3 regions of the Bradyrhizobium sp. th-b2 genome follow, and region 1 is predicted to be linked to each of the others. Evidence: predicted binding sites of a transcription regulator. Region 1 holds the regulator's gene; each other region holds the start of a gene.
What was found. Region 1 encodes PhoB, which activates phosphate uptake and scavenging genes when phosphate is short. Its sites were predicted from a motif close to TGTCATNNANCTGTCAT; they were not measured.
Positions count from the first base shown of each region.

Region 2: K359_RS0148575 (UDP-2,3-diacylglucosamine diphosphatase) is a predicted target of PhoB. The motif match lies at 2,209-2,225, and genes of this name have one in related genera.
Region 3: K359_RS0109850 (esterase-like activity of phytase family protein) is a predicted target of PhoB. The motif match lies at 1,861-1,877, and genes of this name have one in related genera.

Region 1 is NZ_AUGA01000007.1:284,260-290,526, forward strand. Features, by position in the region: gene K359_RS0113880 (GcrA family cell cycle regulator) at 1-345, shown strand, start outside; gene phoB (phosphate regulon transcriptional regulator PhoB) at 587-1,297, opposite strand; gene phoU (phosphate signaling complex protein PhoU) at 1,428-2,144, opposite strand; gene pstB (phosphate ABC transporter ATP-binding protein PstB) at 2,156-2,974, opposite strand; gene pstA (phosphate ABC transporter permease PstA) at 2,971-3,816, opposite strand; gene pstC (phosphate ABC transporter permease subunit PstC) at 3,821-4,810, opposite strand; gene pstS (phosphate ABC transporter substrate-binding protein PstS) at 5,020-6,030, opposite strand; gene K359_RS0113915 (ATP-binding protein) at 6,167-6,267, opposite strand, start outside.
Region 2 is NZ_KE384569.1:56,413-62,679, forward strand. Features, by position in the region: gene K359_RS0148560 (cytochrome c) at 1-578, shown strand, start outside; gene K359_RS0148565 (Lrp/AsnC ligand binding domain-containing protein) at 704-949, opposite strand; gene thiD (bifunctional hydroxymethylpyrimidine kinase/phosphomethylpyrimidine kinase) at 1,131-1,928, shown strand; gene K359_RS0148575 (UDP-2,3-diacylglucosamine diphosphatase) at 2,249-3,061, shown strand; gene K359_RS0148580 (glycosyltransferase family 1 protein) at 3,058-4,149, shown strand; gene K359_RS0148585 (threonine/serine dehydratase) at 4,206-5,195, shown strand; gene K359_RS62985 (CGNR zinc finger domain-containing protein) at 5,265-5,819, opposite strand; gene K359_RS56790 (DMT family transporter) at 5,929-6,267, shown strand, end outside.
Region 3 is NZ_AUGA01000005.1:72,308-78,574, reverse strand. Features, by position in the region: gene K359_RS0109855 (mucoidy inhibitor MuiA family protein) at 1-313, shown strand, start outside; gene K359_RS0109850 (esterase-like activity of phytase family protein) at 448-1,800, opposite strand; gene K359_RS0109845 (heme ABC transporter ATP-binding protein) at 1,923-2,726, opposite strand; gene K359_RS0109840 (iron ABC transporter permease) at 2,723-3,823, opposite strand; gene K359_RS0109835 (hemin ABC transporter substrate-binding protein) at 3,820-4,770, opposite strand; gene hemP (hemin uptake protein HemP) at 4,779-4,985, opposite strand; gene K359_RS0109825 (TonB-dependent hemoglobin/transferrin/lactoferrin family receptor) at 5,236-6,267, shown strand, end outside.

The sequences.
Region 1 (6,267 bases):
ACGGCCGCGCCGCGGCAGCGCAAGGCCCGCCCCGCCCAGCACATGATGCGGGTGGCGCGTCCGGTCTCGCGCGGCAACACCGCGCTGGCGCATGCCTTCGAGGTCGAGATGGAGCCCGATCCGATCTCCTACGACAACGTGGTGCCGATGAGCCAGCGGCTGTCGCTGCTCGAGCTGAACGAAGCCACCTGCCACTGGCCGGTCGGCGATCCATCGAGCCCGGAATTCTTCTTCTGCGGCGGCAAGGCGCTCGGCGGCCTGCCCTATTGCGCACACCACTCGCGCGTCGCCTACCAGCCCGCCGGCGATCGCCGCCGGCCGTCGGCGAAACCGCAGATCAAGTGAGCACTCGGGAAACTGGCGTAGGACTGAAAAAGAAATCCCCATGAAAGCGGGGATTTTTTTGTGAGAACCGTAGCCCGGATGCATCACCGGCGTCGTCCCGGCGCAGGCCGGGACCCATAACCACGAATGGGTGTTGTTTGAAAGCCGTCTGGCCGCGTGCCGATTGCGCCGGCCGCGGCGTATGGGTCCCGGCTTTCGCCGGGACGACAACGTGTTGCGGTTTATGAATGCCACACGGCCGTTACGGCTGCGGCTCGGCCTTCGCGAAGCGGTCGTCGAGCGCGTAGCCGGCGCCGCGCACGGTGCGGATCGGATCCTGCTCGCGGCCCGGATTGAGCAACTTACGCAGGCGGCCGATATGCACGTCGACGGTGCGCTCGTCGATATAGATGTCGCGGCCCCAGACGCTGTCGAGCAGCTGCTCGCGGCTGAACACCCGGCCGGGATGCTCGAGGAAGAATTCGAGCAGACGATATTCGGTCGGCCCGAGATCGATCGGGCGGCCGGAGCGCGCCACGCGGCGCTTCTCGCGGTCGAGTTCGATATCGCCATAGGTCAGCACGGTGGCAAGCCGCTCCGGGCTCGCACGGCGCAGCAAGCCCTTCACCCGCGCCAGCAGCTCGGGCACCGAGAACGGCTTGACGATGTAATCGTCGGCGCCGGTGGCAAGCCCGCGCACGCGCTCACTCTCCTCGCCGCGCGCGGTCAGCATGATGATCGGAAGCTGCTTGGTCTCGGGCCGCGCCCGCAGGCGGCGGCACAGCTCGATGCCGGACAGGCCCGGCAGCATCCAGTCCAGCACAACGAGGTCGGGGATGCGCTCCTTCAACCTGGTGTCGGCGTCGTCGCCGCGTCCCACCGTTTCGACGTCGTAGCCTTCCGCATCGAGGTTGTAGCGCAACAGTGTCGTCAGCGCTTCCTCGTCTTCGACTACCAGAATGCGTGCGCTCATCGGTCTAAGTTCTTTCTCTGTGGTGATCCGTTGCCCAAACGCAAACCGAAACACTCAACCCCTGAGCATATTCCCCGTGGGAAACGGTTTGTCGCGACGACAATCCGGTTCCGCCGATGCGGATCATGCCCTAGTTGCCCGGCACCGTGGTGGCGAAATTGGTCATATCGCCCTTCGGACGCTTGTCGGTGATCTGCTGGCCCTCGATCATGTAGAACACGGTCTCGGCGATATTGGTGGCGTGGTCGCCGATCCGCTCGATGTTCTTGGCGCAGAACATCAGATGGATGCAGAACGAGATGTTGCGCGGATCCTCCATCATGTAGGTGAGCAGTTCGCGGAACAGCGAGGTGCAGATCGCATCGACCTCCTCGTCGCCCTTCCAGACGTTCATCGCCGCCGGCAGATCGTGCGCGGCATAGGCGTCGAGCACCGACTTGACCTGCGACAGCACGAGGTCGGTCATGTGCTCGAGGCCGCGGATCAGCTTCAGCGGCTGGAAATCGCTCTCCAGCGCCGCGACGCGCTTGCCCATGTTCTTGGCGAGGTCGCCGATCCGCTCGAGGTCAGTCGCGACGCGCATCGCGCTGACGATCTCGCGCAGGTCGATCGCCATCGGCTGGCGGCGAGCGATCGTCAGCACCGCGCGCTCTTCGATGACGCGCTGCAGATTGTCGATCTCGATGTCGGCGGCGACCACGCGCTTGCCCAGCGCGACGTCGCGGCGGATCAGCGCGTCGACCGACTCGGTGATCATGCGCTCGACGAGGCCGCCCATCTCGGCGACCAGGCGGGTCAACTCCTGCAGGTCGCTGTCGAATGCCTTGGCGGTATGTTCAGAAGCCATCGCTTGTCTCCTCAGCCGAACCGGCCGGTGATGTAGTCCTGCGTGCGTCGATCGCTCGGCGAGGTGAAGATCTTGTTGGTGTCGTCGAACTCGATCAGCTCGCCGAGATACATGAAGGCGGTCTTGTCGGAGACGCGCGCCGCCTGCTGCATGTTGTGGGTGACGATCGCGATCGTGTAATCCTCGGAGAGCTCCTGGATCAGCTCCTCGACCTTGGCGGTCGAGATCGGGTCGAGCGCCGAGCACGGCTCGTCGAACAGGATCACCTCGGGACGCACCGCCACGGTGCGCGCGATGCACAGCCGCTGCTGCTGGCCGCCGGAGAGCGACAGGCCGGAAGCGTTCAGCTTGTCCTTGACCTCGTTCCACAGCGCGCCGCCGCGGAGCGCCTTCTCGACCCGGTCGTCCATCTCGGACTTCGAGATCTTCTCGTAGAGGCGGATGCCGAAGGCGATGTTCTCGTAGATCGTCATCGGGAACGGCGTCGGCTTCTGGAACACCATGCCGACCCGCGCACGCAGCAGATTGAGGTCGAGCTTGGGATCGAGAATGTTGGTCTGGTCCAGCATCAGCTGGCCGACCGCGCGCTGACCCGGATAGAGATCGTACATCCGGTTGAAGATGCGCAGCAGGGTCGACTTGCCGCAGCCGGACGGGCCGATGAACGCCGTGACGCGGTTGGTGCCGAGCGTCAGGTTGATGTTCTTCAGCGCGTGGTGCTCGCCGTAATAGAAGTTGAGGTTGCGCACCGTGACTTTCGGCGGCGCTTCCGGCAGCGGCACCTGGGGAACGTGGCTCGCGACAGTCGTGGAGACGGAAAGCTCGGTCATTTTGCGGCCCTTTCGGCACCAAGGATGCGCGCGCCGATGTTCAGCGCGAGCACAGTGAATGTGATGAGCAGCGCACCGCTCCACGCCAGCTCTTTCCAGTAGGCGTAGGGACTCTGCACGAAATTGTTGATGGTCACCGGCAGGTTGGCCATCGTCTTGGTCAAATCCCAGCTGAAGAACTGGTTCGACAGCGCGGTGAACAGCAGCGGCGCGGTTTCGCCGGCAACGCGGGCGGTCGCCAGCAGCACGCCGGTGATCAGACCGGATCGCGCTGCACGATAAGCGATCCGCTTGATCACCAGCGAGCGCGGCAGGCCGAGCGCGGAGGCTGCCTCGCGCAGCGGATTGGGCACCAGCAGCAGCATGTCCTCGGTGGTGCGCAGCACCACCGGGATCACGATCACAGCGAGCGCGAGCGCGCCTGCGATCGCCGAGAAGCCGCGCATCGGCACCACCACCGCGCCATAGATGAACAGGCCGATGATGATCGAGGGCGCGCTGAGCAGGATGTCGTTGATGAAGCGGATCACCGAGGTGAGCTTGTCGTTCTTGCCGTATTCGGCGAGGTAGGTGCCGGCGAACAGGCCGAGCGGCGCACCGATACCGACGCCGATCACGGTCATGATGACCGAGCCGACGATGGCGTTGAGCAGACCGCCTTCGGTCGAGCCGGGCGGCGGCGTGTTCTGGGTGAACAGCTGCACGCTGAGGCCGGCGAGGCCGTTGTAGAGCAGAGTGAACAGGATCAGCGCCAGCCAGGTGACGCCGAACAACGCCGCGCCGACGCAGAGTGCGCGGATGACGATGTCGCTGCGGCGGCGGGATTTGTAGATCGGGTTCATGGCGTTACTTCCCCGCCTTCGTTTCAAGCCGCATCAGCATCAATCGCGCGCCGGCGAGCACGAAGAAGGTCAGCACGAACAGCAGCAAGCCGAGCAGGATCAGGCCGGACTGGTGCAGGCCGTCGCTCTCGGCGAATTCGGAGGCGATCGCGGCCGAGATCGTGGTGCCCGGCGCGAAGATCGACGACGAGATGCGGAACGAGTTGCCGATGATGAAGGTCACCGCCATGGTCTCGCCGAGTGCGCGGCCGAGCGCCAGCATGACGCCGCCGATCACGCCGACCCGGGTGTAGGGGATCACGACGCTGCGGACGACTTCCCAGGTGGTGCAGCCCATGCCGTAGGCGGCCTCCTTCAGGACCGGCGGCACGGTCTTGAACACGTCGACCGAGATCGCGGTGATGAAGGGCAACACCATGATCGCAAGGATCAGCGCGGCGTTGAACAGGCTGAGATAGGACGGCGGGCCTCCGAACACCGCACCCAAGACGGGCACGCCCTCGAAGATCCGGATCATGAAGGGCTGGAACGTGTTGGCCAGGAACGGGCCCAGCACGAAGAAGCCCCACATGCCGTAGATGATCGAGGGGATGCCGGCCAGCAGCTCGATGGCGATGCCGATCGGGCGGCGCAGCATTTGCGGGCAGAGCTCGGTGAGGAAGATGGCGATACCGATGCCGACCGGGATCGCGATCATCATCGCGATGACCGAGGTGATCAGCGTGCCGTAGATCGGGCCGAGCGCGCCGAGCACCGGCGGATCGGCCGAGGGCGCCCAGCGCTGCGTCCAGAGGAAGGCGAAACCATATTCCTTCATCGCCGGCCAGGCGCCGACGATCAGCGACAGGATGATGCCGCCGAGGATCAACAGAACCGAAATCGCGGAGATACGGGTGATCCAATAGAAGGTGAGATCACCCAGCTTGAAGGCGCTGAGGGCCTTGGCGCGATCGTAAGGTCCCGCGGCTTCCATCACATCGCTCTGAACAGCCATGTCTGCCACGCCAATCCCCTCTTTACTATGTGAAAGCCACGCAAACCGCTACGCCCCGAAGCGATCTTCACTGACGCATTTGACCGGGCGCCGTTCCGGCTTGCGCCTCCCGGGGCGCGAACCCGGGCCCCTGAAGGAGCCCGGGTCTAGTCGCTCAACCTGTGCCGCCCCCTTGGAAGGCGGCACAGGCCGTGTTCGAAATATCGAACTTAGCTCTTGATGTCCGACGACCAGGTCTTCTCGATCAGCTTGACGACCGAGTCCGGCATCGGGATGTAGTCGAGCTCTTCGGCCGCCTTGTCACCCTTCTCGAAGGCGTACTTGAAGAACTTGAGCGCTTCCTGCGAGGCCGCCTTGTCGGTCGAGTCCTTGTGCATCAGGATGAAGGTCGCCGCGGTGATCGGCCAGGAGGCTTCGCCCGGCTGGTCGGTCAGGATCACGTAGTAGCCGGGAGCCTTGGCCCAGTCGGCATTCGACGCAGCGGCCTGGAAGGCGGCGATGGTCGGCTGCACGGTCTTGCCGGCCTTGTTGACCAGCGCGGTGTAGGTCAGCTTGTTCTGCTTGGCGTAGGCATACTCGACATAGCCGATCGCGTTCTTGGTCTGGCTGATGTTGCCGGCAACGCCTTCGTTGCCCTTGGCGCCGACGCCGACCGGCCATTCGACCGCGGTGCCGGAACCGACCTTGGACTTCCAGTCGGCATTCGACTTGGCGAGATAGTCGGTGAAGTTGAAGGTGGTGCCCGAACCGTCCGAACGGCGCACGACGGTGATGGCGTCGCCCGGCAGGGTCAGCTTCGGATTGAGCTTGGCGATCGCCGCGTCATTCCACTTGGTGATCTTGCCGAGGTAGATGTCGCCGAGCACTTCGCCCGACAGCACGAGGTCGCCCGGCTTGACGCCCTCGACGTTCACGACCGGAACGATCGCGCCCATCACCATCGGCCACTGGACGAGGCCGTCCTTCTCGAGCTGCTCGGCCTTGAGCGGCGCGTCGGTGGCGCCGAAGGTCACGGTCTTGGCCTGGATCTGCTTGATGCCGGCGCCGGAACCGATCGACTGATAGTTCAGGCCATTGCCGGTGTCCTTCTTGTAGGCGTCAGCCCACTTCGAATAGATCGGGAACGGAAACGTCGCGCCCGCGCCGGTAATATCGGCAGCGAAGGCTGACGTCGAAGCGGCGACCAAGCCGGCAGCGACGATTGCTTTGATGAAATTCATGGGGTGGTCTCCATCTTGTGAGCGAAGCGCCGAACGCGCCCGATTGCGCTCACGCCGGTCCATCTAGGAGCGGTCGGTGCTGCTTTTACGAAGGTTGGATGACAGTTGGATGACAGCGCTAAGCGGCTGAAAGTGCTTAGCTTTGGGTCGGTATCGGGGTCTTCGGCCGGGGAAAACAGGCGGTAAAAGTCGCGCCGTTTTTCGGCACGCTCTCGATCAAAAGACGCCCGCGATGAC
Region 2 (6,267 bases), on a different contig from region 1:
CGGCGTTTCCCTACACGTCCTATCAATACGCCAAGCTCAATGACGTGCGTGACCTGTTTGCCTATCTGAAGACCCTGCCGCCGGTTGCCGGCAAGGTGCGCGGTCACGACTTGCCGTTTCCCTTCAACATCAGGCGCAATGTCGGCGTCTGGAAATTCCTGTTCATGAACGGCCAGCCGTTCATCGCGGACCCCAGCCGTTCGGCGCAGTGGTATCGCGGCGCCTATCTGGTCAACAGCTTTGGCCATTGCGCCGAGTGCCACAGCCCGCGGAATTTCCTCGGCGGCATCATCAGCGCGCAACGCTTCGCCGGCGGCCCGAATCCGGAGGGCGAGGGCTGGGTGCCCAACATCACGCCGAGGGGGCTCTCGGACTGGAGCGCGAAGGATGTCGCCTATTTCCTCGAGAGCGGGCAGACGCCGGACGGCGATAGCGCCGGCGGATCGATGGTGCGCGTGATCCGCAACACCTCGCAGCTCTCGCCGAACGATCGCGACGCAATCGCCGAATACATCAAGTCGCTGCCGCCGGTCGAGGGACCGCCGAAACCGGTGAAGAAGCCCGCGAAGGATTCCTGAGAGGTTTGCTCAGAGCGTGATCCATGTCGTCAGGCGCTTTCACCTGGCTTGGTCATGCCCGGGAGATTTAGCGGGAAGACCCGCTTCGCGAATCTGCCCGGCCATGACGAAAGTGGAGTCGAAGTCTACTTCGCGCCGAACGCCTTGAAGGTGATGATGGTGAGGGTGTCTTGGATGCCCGGGATCACCTGAACCTTCTCGTTGATGAAATGGCCGATGTCGGTGTCGTGGTCGACGTAGAACTTGACCAGCAGATCGTAATTGCCCGCGGTGGAGTAGATCTCGGAGGCAATCTCGGCTTCCGCCAGCGCGTTGGCGACGGTGTAGGACTGGCCGAGCTTGCATTTGATCTGGACGAAGAAAGGAACCATCAAAGTCGTCTCCGGGGGATTTTCGCGACTATAGGCCCAAAACGGGCCGCCAAGGCAAGGCCAACTCAAGGCCAACTCGCGGTAAAGTCAGGCGAACTTGCTGCCGATGGGCGGCCGGGCTAGGACAGGCCATGGTCTTGATCGTAACGGTCTCATTCGTATCAACCGCCGGTGCTGCGAGATGACGCCGGTCGCGCTCACCATTGCCGGCTCGGATTCCTCGGGCGGGGCGGGCATCCAGGCCGACCTCAAGAGCTTTGCCGCGCTCGGGGTTTTCGGGGCCTCCGCGATCACGGCGCTGACCGCGCAGAACACCAGGGGCGTCAGCGGCATCCATCCGGTGCCTGCGGCGTTCGTCACGGCCCAGATCGATGCGGTGTTTTCCGACCTCGACGTCGGCGCGGTCAAGATCGGCATGGTGGCGCAGGCCGAGACAATCGCTGCGATTGCCGAAGGGCTGAAGCGCTGGGCACCGCGCCACATTGTGCTCGATCCGGTGATGGTCGCAACCTCGGGCGATCGGCTGCTCGCGGCCGAGGCCGTCGATGCGCTGAAGACCATGCTGTTTCCGGTGGCATCGCTGATCACGCCGAATCTGCCGGAAGCGGCGGCGCTGCTGAACCAGCCGGTTGCCTCCAGCGAGGCCGACGTCGCGCGGCAGGGCAGGCAATTGCTGGCGATGGGATGCCGCGCGGTGCTGGTCAAGGGCGGTCACGGGCACGGCGCCGAGAGCATCGACTATCTGATCGACGGCGAGCGCAGCATCGCGCTGGCGGCGCCGCGCATCGCCACATCAAACACCCATGGCACCGGCTGCTCGCTGTCGTCGGCGATCGCAGCGGGGCTTGCGAAGGGCGAAGCGATGGAGGCCGCGGTGCGCAACGCCAAGGCCTGGATCACGGACGCGATCGCCGCCGCCGATCGCTTCGCCGTCGGACACGGCCACGGGCCGGTGCATCACTTCCACAAATATTACTGAGCCGGCGTAGCGCGGATCAATCTTGTAGCCCGGATGGAGCGAAGCGAAATCCCGGAGCGGATTATCCGCGGATGCAGGACCCGGATTGCGCTTCGCTCCATCCGGGCTACGCAGTCCTCTGCGCGCCTTGTTTCGCCGCGATATGCGGGCAACACACCGCCTGTTCCGCGCAGCCGCGACCGTCCATGTCGCCAGATTGTCGCACGCCGCTGTTATCCGCAGGGAAGGGGCGTGCGGCTGATTCTCGTTAACTGTTAGTGAGGCCTTGGGTCACGGGGGTCGTCATCGCCTTGTCACAGGAATCTGTTAGGTGCACAGGCATGGGAAGTGACTCCTTGAGTGAAGAAAGTCCCGAGCGGCACTTTCGCACTTTGTTTATCTCCGATGTCCATCTCGGAGCCCGCGGTTCGCAAGCCGACCGCCTGCTGGACTTCCTCCGCTCTCACGATGCCGACACGATCTACCTCGTTGGTGATATCGTCGACGGCTGGGCGCTGAAGTCGAACTGGTACTGGCCGCAGACCCACAACGATTTCGTGCAGAAGATGCTGCGCAAGGCGCGCAAGGGCGCCAAGGTGATCTACGTCCCGGGCAACCACGACGAGTTCCTGCGCAAATATTACGGCACGCATTTCGGCGGCATCGATGTGGTGGAGAACACCGTTCACACCGGCGCCGACGGCAAGCGCTACCTCGTGATCCACGGCGACATCTTCGATCTCGTGGTGCAGAACGCGCGCTGGCTCGCCCATCTCGGCGACAAGGCCTACGACTTCGCGATCCAAATGAATCGCTTCGTCAACTTCTTCCGCAAGATGTTCGGCGTGCCGTATTGGTCGCTGTCGCAATGGGCCAAGCTGAAGGTCAAGAAGGCGGTGAACTATATCGGCGCGTTCGAGGCGACGCTTGCGGGCGAGGCACGGCGCCACGGCTGCGACGGCGTGATCTGCGGCCACATCCACTACGCGACGATTCATGACGAGCACGGCATCCGCTACATGAATTGCGGCGACTGGGTGGAGAGTTGCACCGCGCTCGCCGAGCACGAAGACGGCAGCTTCGAGATCATCACCTGGACCGATCCGGTGCGCCGGATCGCGCCGGTTCCGCGAGTGACGGCACGCGCTGCATGACGCATATCCTGGTCGCGACCGATGCGTGGCATCCCCAGGTCAACGGGGTTGTCCGCACGCTGACCATGATGGCGCAGGCGGCGAAATCGCTCGGCGTCGAGGTGAGTTTCCTGACGCCGGACGAGTTCCGTACCTTCGCGATGCCGAGCTATCGCGATCTGAGGCTGGCGCTGCCGTACCAGGCCAAGGTCGCCAGCCTGATCGAGGCGGCAAGGCCCGACAGCATCCATATCGCGACCGAAGGCCCGATCGGGCTTGCGGTTCGCCGCTATTGCCGGAAGCGCGGCTTGCCGTTCACGACGAGCTTCCACACCCGCTTCCCGGAATACGTCTCGGCACGGACGCCTGTCCCCGAAGCCTGGGTGTGGCGTGTGCTGCGCTGGTTCCACAGGCCGAGCCGCGCGGTGATGGCGGCGACCCCTGAGCTGGCGGCAGAGTTGCGCCAACGCGGCTTCCGCAACGTGGTGCTGTGGTCGCGCGGCGTCGATACCGCGCTGTTCCATCCGCGTGACGTCGATCTCTGCCTGCCGCAGCCGGTCTATCTCAGCGTCGGCCGGGTGGCGGTGGAGAAGAATCTTGAGGCGTTCCTCGATCTCGATCTGCCCGGTACCAAGATCGTGGTCGGCGACGGCCCGGCGCGGGCGACGCTGGAGCGAAAATACCCTGAAACCGTCTTCCTCGGCGCCCGCCACGGCGAGGAACTGGCGGAAATCTATGCCGCCGCCGATGTGTTCGTGTTCCCGAGCCGGACCGACACGTTCGGCCTGGTGCTGCTCGAGGCGCTGGCGAGCGGCCTCCCGGTTGCCGCTTTTCCAGTCACCGGTCCCCGCGACGTGATCGGCGCGGCGCCGGTCGGTGTGCTCGACGACGATCTGCACCACGCCTGCCTGGAGGCGCTCGGCATCTCGCGCCAGGCCTGCGTCGATTTCGCCGCGCTCCACACCTGGCAGGCGTCGGCCCGGGTGTTCATCGACCGCTGCATGAACGTCCGCCCCGCGGCACCCGACGGCGAGGGGGAAGCGCTCGAATTCGGCGCCGAAGAGCACCATTTCGCCGCCCTGCCGGCCCCCCATCCCACCTTACGCTAGCCAACTCACGCTTAAGCGTCTTGCCCGCCAGCCTGCCGCCGCGATACAAATCGTGGATGACGGACACCACTCTCAATCCACCCGTCGCTGCCGCGGACATCGATGCCGCTGCCAGGGTGGTCGCGCCGTTCGCGGTGCGCACGCCGCTCCTGACCTTCCCCGTTCTCAACGACCGCGTTGGCAGCCAGATTTTCCTCAAGCCCGAAATGCTGCAGCGGACCGGATCGTTCAAGTTCCGCGGCGCCTTCAACAAGCTCGCCTCGATTCCGCAGGACAGGCGCAGCGGCGGCGTCGTCGCGTTCTCCTCGGGCAACCATGCCCAGGGTGTCGCCGCGGCGGCCAAGATCCTCAACATGCAGGCGACCATCGTGATGCCTGCGGACTCGCCGCTCACCAAGCGCGAGCGGACCAAATCCTATGGCGCCGAGGTCGTGCTTTACGACCGCGATCGCGACGACCGCGAAGCGATCGCCAACGGCATCGCCAGCAAGCGCGGCGCGACCTTGGTGCGCCCCTATGATGATCCCTTCGTGATCGCGGGCCAGGGCACCGCCGGCCGCGAGATCGCCGAGGACATGGTCGCGCTCGGGCTCGTGCCCGACATCGTGGTCGCACCGGCCTCCGGCGGCGGCTTGATCGCCGGCGTCGCCACCGCGGTGAAGGCGAAATTCCCGCAGTCCCAGGTGATCGTCGCCGAACCCGCCGGTTACGATGATCACGCGCTGTCGCTCAAGGTCGGGCACCGCGAGGCGCATCCGGCTGCGGCGCGCACCATCTGCGATGCGCTGATGGCGATGATGCCGGGTGAACTGACCTTCGCCATCAACAGCAAGCTGCTCGCAAATGGCGTCAGCGTCTCCGACGACGAGGTTGGCGCCGCCGTTGCCTTTGCCTATCGCGAGCTGAAGCTCGTGGTCGAGCCCGGCGGCGCGGTTGGACTTGCTGCGCTGCTGGCCGGGCGGATCGACGTCAAAGACAAGAACGTCGTCATCGTGCTCTCGGGCGGCAATGTCGACGCCGAGCTGTTCGCGAAGCTCGTCGCCTGAGACCAGCGTGGCTTGGAAGGAGCGGGGGAGGACGGTTTATCGCTCTCTCCCGTGTCGCTCCGCAGAAATCTATTCTGCCGCCGAGCGCCAGCGCCTCTGCTTCTCGCGGTTGCCACAGTTCTTCATGCTGCACCACTGCCGCCGGTGCGCCTTGCTGGTATCGATGAAGTAGACTTCACAGTCGGCCGCGCCACACTTGTGGATGCGGCCGTGGTCTGCGGATAGAAGCAGATCCTCGATCGCCAGGGCGCACGCATGCACGGGTATCTCCGGGGAGGTGGGCAACCTCCAGCCGGATATGATGGCGCTTGATGCTCCGGTTGCGGTGAACGCTCTGGCGGCGTGCGCCCGGCGGACTTCCACGGCAATCGCGTCCAGATGGCTCTGCGGAACGGACAGCCCATCGTGGATTGCGCCAACGATTGTGTACAGGTGTTCCCTCAATTCGCGAGCGCGCCGCACGACGCGCGTGCAAGCGGGCCCACCGAGCGATCGCAACCGCTTGGCGGCGGAAGGCTGGATAAGCCCGGCCAGCTCAGTGAAACTCACCAAAGCGCCGTAGGCGGTCAGAGTCTCGATCGGTGCGTCGGAGGGCCGCTCGTCCAGCGTGTTGACGAGGTCCAAAGCGGGATGACCTCCGCTCCAGTCGAATGGGTTGGTTGGTCCCGTCATCCCCGACCTTGCCTGCGATACCATCATAACCCATAATACAGGTTATAAGGGTTATGTACCATTGTCGAGCGAACGCGACGCCAGGCAATACCTTCAGGGTGCGCTTTGCGGTCTCGCGGCCGTCAGCATTTGGTCGGGCTGGATCGTCGTGGCGCGCCTGGGCCTTCGGACCAGCCTCACACCCTGGGATATCGCGGCGTTGCGCTTCGGCGTCGCCGGCATGCTGCTGTTGCCCTACCTGGTCAAACACGGACTGGCATTCGATCGTCTCGGCTGGCTCGGACTGGCGGCCATTGTGCTTGGCGGCGCGGGGCCGGTCTTTTTCGCCAACTCCGGACTTCTGTTCGCTCCGGCAGCGCATGCGGGCGCACTGTTTCCGGGTGTGATGCCGTTGATGGTC
Region 3 (6,267 bases), on a different contig from region 1:
TGAAGGCTCCGCCGGCCTGATCGTGACGACGTCGAAGACCGACGAGCGCGCGTTCAAGACCACGGTGCGCAACGGCCACGACTTCCCGATCAAGGTCGCGATCCAGGATCAGCTCCCGGTCAGCGAGAACGACGACATCGTGGTCGAGATGCTGCCGTCGTCGACGCCTGCGACCACCACCAATCTGCGCGACAGGCGCGGGGTGCTGGAATGGGCGTTCGAGGCCAAGCCGGGTGATGTCAAAGACATCAATTTCGCCTGGCGGATGCGCTGGCCGAAGGACAAGGGCGTCGTGATGGTGCCGGCGGGCTAGAGGTGTCATGCCCCGCCTTGAGCGGGGCATCCAGTACGCCGCGGCCTGTCCGTTGAATTCGACCGCCTCTGGAATACTGGATCGCCCGGTCTAGCCGGGCGACGACATTGTTGTTTGTGCCGCGGGCAACCGACTCACTTCGCCTTCAGGAAGTCGCCGACTTCGAGCAGCACGAACTCGTCGTCATCGGCCTTGTTCGGGTCGCGGCTCGAGGAGAACGGCAGATAGTTGTCGTTGCCGACGATGATGTGGCTCTCGTCGACCCGGTCGACATTCTCGATGGTGAAGAACGGGAAGGTGTAGACGCCGTCGTTGAGCGGCTTCTTCGCCTTCTTGTTGGGATCGCGGATCTTCAGGAGGTCGATATAGGCGATCTTGCGCGCGGGCTTGCCGACATTGGCGTCGGACAGTTCGATCTTGTAGACGCGCTTGAACTTGGCAAGATCCGGGAAGCAGTTCTCGCCGCGGGCGCCTTGCGGGCAGGCCTTGTCGGCGGTGCCTTCGCCATTGTCGCGCTCGATCACGAGACCCTGGGTCGGGTCGATCATGTTGAAGTCGCCGATCGCATTGCCGTTCTGCTCGAACACATATTGCCAGTAACGTCCGGTGAACTTCTCCGCGGCGACGTCGAATTCCAGGATGCGCGAGGCTTCCTTGCCGTCGACCTTCTCCCAGTCCTTCTTGTCGGCATCCCATAGCGGTCCCTCGAGCAGGCCGTAGAGGAACTTGCCGTCCTTGGACGAGGCAAAGCCCTCATAGCCCTTGGAGCGGCGCAGGTTGACGTTGGTGTAGCTCGCACCGGGCGCGCCCGGCGACTGCACCGCCCAATGGTCAGGCGAACGCACCGGCTTGCCGTCGGCGACGGTCTCGAACACGGCAAGGATCTTGCCGGTCTTGTCGGCCTTCAGGATATAGGGTCCGAATTCGTCGCCGATCCAGAACGTGTCGTTGACGATCTGGAAGCCTTCGGTATCGAAATCTGCGCCGGTCAGATAACGCTTGGCGGTGTCCTCATGCACGATGCGGAACGGCACCTTCTTGTCGGGATCGTGCAGGAACACGGTCTCCTGGCGCTCCATCTTGCCGCTGGCCCAGTCGATCTTGTGCCGGTTCAGGTACAGCATCGAGTCCGCCGAGTTGTAGCGCGAGCCCATGCCGTTGTCGGTGATCACCCAGAACGAGCCGTCCGCCATCACCTTGATGCCGGAATGGCCCTGCAGCGGCTGGCCCTTGAACGGCAGCGACACGCCGGTCGGCCGCTCATAGGACTTGCCCATCACGGTGCCTATCGCGTCGACCCGCTTGCCGGTGGTGTACTTGCCCGAGGTCTTCAGATCATCAGGGGCATCGGCGGGCGCGTCGATGAAGCTCTCCGCCGGCATCACGGCGTGTCCCGCCAGCGTCGCCGGGAATTCGCCCTCGCTCTGCGCGAACGCGGATGTGGCGAGCAGGACGGTGGCGACAGAGCAAAGCAATGACAGGCGCATGGTTGGTCTCCCAAGGAAAGATACGAAGGAACAAACGATGCGGTGTTCTCGGAGGCGCCTGTTACAGGCGCCTGACAGTTTTGTGAATCGCCGGCGTTGCCCCGGGGATAAGCCTTGCGGCGTTACGTCGCCTTGCCCGCCGGCCGCATCGTCTGCGGCAGCAGGAACGGCACGCCGTTTGCGGTGTAGTCGATCGCAACGTCGATCTCGAAGATCTTGCGCAGCGTCTCGGCCTGCATCGCGGCGGCGCGGTCGCCATCGACGGCAAGCCGGCCGCGGTGCAGCAGCAGGATGCGGTCGGCAAACCGCATCGCGAGGTTGAGGTCGTGCAGGATCGCGATCACGGCGGTGCCGCGCCCGGCCCGCCGCCGCGCGGTCTCGACGAGATCAATCTGGTGCCGCAGATCGAGGCTCGATGTCGGCTCGTCCAGCAGCAACAATCCGGGGCCGTGCAGCGCCTCGCCGCAGGCGAGCTGCACCAGCACGCGGGCGAAATGCGCGCGCTGCTGCTCGCCGCCGGACAGCGTCGGCAATTGCCTGCAACGGAAATGCGCCAGCCCGACCTGGTCCAGCGCCGCCTCGACGAGGTTACGCGCCGCCGTGCGCGGGCTTTCGCCGGCGCCCATGCTGACGATTTCCTCGACGGTGAACGGGAAGGTGACGTTGACATGCTGCGACAGCATCGCGCGGTGCTGCGCCAGCTCGCGCGGCCCGTAGCCGTGCAGGTCACGCTGCTTGAGCCTGATCGAACCGCGGGACGGACGGAGGTCGCCGGAGAGCATCCGCAAGAGCGTTGATTTGCCGGCGCCGTTGGGACCGACGATCGCGACCATTTCGCCGGCGCCGATCCGCAGGGAGACTGCATCGACCAAGGTCGTGCCACCGACCGTCATCGACACCGATTGTGCTTCGAGCAGCGCGCTCATAGCGACACCAGCCCACGCTGGCGCAGCAGCATGGCGAGGAAGAACGGCGCGCCGATCGCCGCGGTCAGGATGCCGATCGGCATTTCGGCAGGTGCCACGATGGTGCGCGCCACCGTATCGGCACCGACCAGGAGGATGGCGCCAAGCAGTGCGGAGGCCGGCAGCAGCAGCCGGTGCGCGGGCCCGATCACGAGCCGCAGCAGGTGCGGCACCACAATGCCGACAAAGCCGACCACGCCGCAGACCGAGACCGCAACGCCGGTCATCGCCGACACCAGCACGATCGAGATCCGCTTCAACCGTTCGACATCGACGCCGCTGTGGAACGCCTGGGCCTCGCCGAGCACCAGCACGTCGAGCCCACGCGCGATCGCGAGGCAGGCGATCAGCGCAATAGCCAGCACCGGCGCCAGTGCCGTGAGCTTGGTCCAGGTCGCGCCGCTCAGCGAACCCAGCAGCCAGAAGGTGATGTCGCGAAGCTGGCGGTCGTCGGCGACGAACACCAACAGGCCGATGCCGGCATTGGCGATCGCGGCAATTGCAAGCCCGGCCAGCAGGAAGATCGCAATCGAGGTCCGGCCGCCGCGGCTGGCGATGGCATAGAGCACGATGGTCGTGAGCAGCGAACCGGCAAAGGCCGCGATCGGCAGCAACTGATGCTGCAGGAAGCGCAGGCTCTCGCCGAGATGGCTGTCGGTGAACACGATCGCCACCGCTGCGGCAAACGCGCCGCCGGAGGAGACGCCGACCAGCGCGGGGTCGGCGAGGGGATTGCGGAACAGGCCCTGCATGACCGTGCCGGAGACGGCAAGGAGTCCGCCGACCATCGCGGCAGCCGCAATTCGTGGAATCCGGATCGACCACACCACAAGCTGGTCGCGCGCGAGCAGCGGATTGGCGGTGCCGTCGGTCCACAGGCCGAGCGCGGCCGGAAGCCGCGACAGCGGAATGCCGGCGGCGCCGACCGTCAGCGCAACCAGCGCAGTCGCTGTGAGCGCCGCAAGCAGGCAGAGCAAAGTGAGTGTCGCCGCCGGCCGCTGCGACATGCCGGCGCGCCGTTGCTTGGTGCGCGCGCGGCGCTCGGCCAGCACGCTCATTGCCGGCAGTTCGCGGTCAGCGCTGCCGGCTTGAAGTTGTCGGCCTCCGGCGCCAGCGCCGGATAGAGCTTGACCGAGAGGTCGCGTGCCGCGGCCGCGGTGCGCGGTCCGAAGCCGAGCAGATAGAGCCCCTCCATCGAGATGAAGGCCTTGTTGGCCGCGACCGGCGTCACCGCGAAGCCCGGATGCGCGAACACCGCGTCAGCGGTCAGCGAGTCCTTGCCGCGATCGATCGACAGCACGACATCCGGTTTCGCCGCCACGATGGCCTCGTCATTGACCGGCTTGTAGCCGTCGTAGCCGTCGATTGCGTTGACACCGCCGGCGAGCTGGATGATCTCGTCCGCGGCGGTCTTGTGACCCGCGGCCATCGCCCGGCCGTTCAAGAGCGACATCACGAACATCACCCGCACTGGTTTTGTTACCCTGGCGCGCAGCGTGCGCAACTGGGCGAGATCGGTTTCCACGGCCGCAGCCAGGCAGGCGGCGCGCGGATAGGCGCCCATGGCGTGGCCGACCAGCCTGATCTTTTCGATCAGCCCGGCCTCCGAGAAGGTCTCGGGCACCAGCACCAGCGGCACCTTGGCCGCCTCCAGCACGTCCATGGTCTCCTTCGGCCCGGAGCCCTGCACCGCCAGCACCAGCGACGGGTGCAGGCCGAGCACGCCCTCGGGCGAGAGCTGGCGCATGTAACCGACGTCGGGTTTCTCGCGCAGCGCCGCCGGCGGATAGAGGCTGGTGGCATCGACGCCGGCGATGCGGTCCGCGAAGCCGAGCGCATAGAGGATCTCGGTGATCGCACCGCCGATCGAGACGATCCGTGTGGGATCGTCGATCACGACGTCGCGGTCGCGTGCGTCATGCACGGTGATGCCCTCGGCAATGGCCGCGCCTGATGGCAGCCAACAGGAGAGTGCGAGCAGAGCGAGCGTGCGACAAATTGTCATCGGGGTGGTCACTTGGTGAGGATCAGCTTGTTCTGCGAGGTCAGCCGCAACCGGTAATGCTCCTCGCCATGCACGATGATGATCTCGCGCTCCGCCGAGAACAGCTCGCGGCTGTCGAGACGATTTCCGCGCATGATGAGCGTTTTCGCCGCGTCAGACGCTGATGCGGCCTGCTTTCCGGCCGTGCCGATGCTGTCTCCGGAAGATGCCGACATTCTCTTGGTGCTGCGCCTGCGAAATTTCAAATGCTGCTTGCTTGTATAAGCGGGCCGAGGCGCATTCCAACGGCCGCACTTTACAATCGATGTAAACAGTGCCGCCGCATTCTTGACCGTTTTGTTGCCGGCTCGTAACCAATCATCACGCGATGCGAGCGGGTGGCTTGCATCGCAACGTAGCCAGCAAGCCGCTCGCCAGAGCGCACGCCAGCCAAACCAGAAAAGCGATGATCGGGCTGGGGCTAGAATGGCTGACGGGGCTAGGGTTTCGCGCGCCCTGATTTTGGGCGCGTCGGTGTTTTCATTTGCGGCTGCATTGCCGGAGAACGGTCTCGCGCAAACCGCCGATGCTTCGGCTGCGCGTCCCGCAACCGAGCGGCCGAAGCAGGCCAAGCGGAAGCCGAAGCCCCAGGTTGCGCAGCAGCCCGCAACGTCGCCGGCAATGAATGCGCGCGCGCAGATCGGCGCAGTGCCGGTGCAGTCGCTCGACACCATCACGGCGGTGGCATCAAAGACCGAGGAGCGCGCGATCGATGCGCTGGCGCCGGTCAGCTCCGTCACGCTGGAGAAGATCCAGGGCCTGCAGCCGAACCGACTGTCGGACATTTTCTACGCCGTGCCTGGCGTCTCGGTCCAGGAACGCGGCGACGATCCGGCGACCGTGATCAACATCCGCGGCCTGCAGGATTTTGGCCGTGTCGCGGTCGTGGTCGATGGCGCGCGGCAGAACTATCAGCGCACCGGCCACAACGCCAACGGCTCGTTCTTCCTCGATCCTGAACTGATCGGCGGCGTCGACGTGGTGCGCGGCCCGACCGCAAATATCTACGGCTCCGGTGCGATCGGCGGCGTGGTCTCGTTCCGCACCAAGGATATCGACGATGTGGTGCGCCCCGGCGAGCGCTGGGGCGTCGATATGTCGGGCTCCTACGGCTCCAACAAGGACCGCGGCATGGGCTCGGTGTTCGGCGGCGTCCGTGTCGACCCGAACGTCGACGTGTTCGGCGGCGCCGTCTATCGCACGCAGAGCAATTACAAGGACGGCGCGGGCACCGAGATCGGCAATACCGGCAACGATATCGCGGCCGGCCTGATGAAGGTGACATTCCGCCCGGCCGAAGGCCACGAGTTCAAGATCGGCGGCGTCTTCCAGGACTACCAGTACAATATCGGCCAGCAGAACCGGGGCGCGACCACGACCGCGGCGCCGCTGGCGGCGATTGCGGGCTCCTCGGTCTATGCATCCGACGCCAAGAACTACACGGGCACGCTGAGCTGG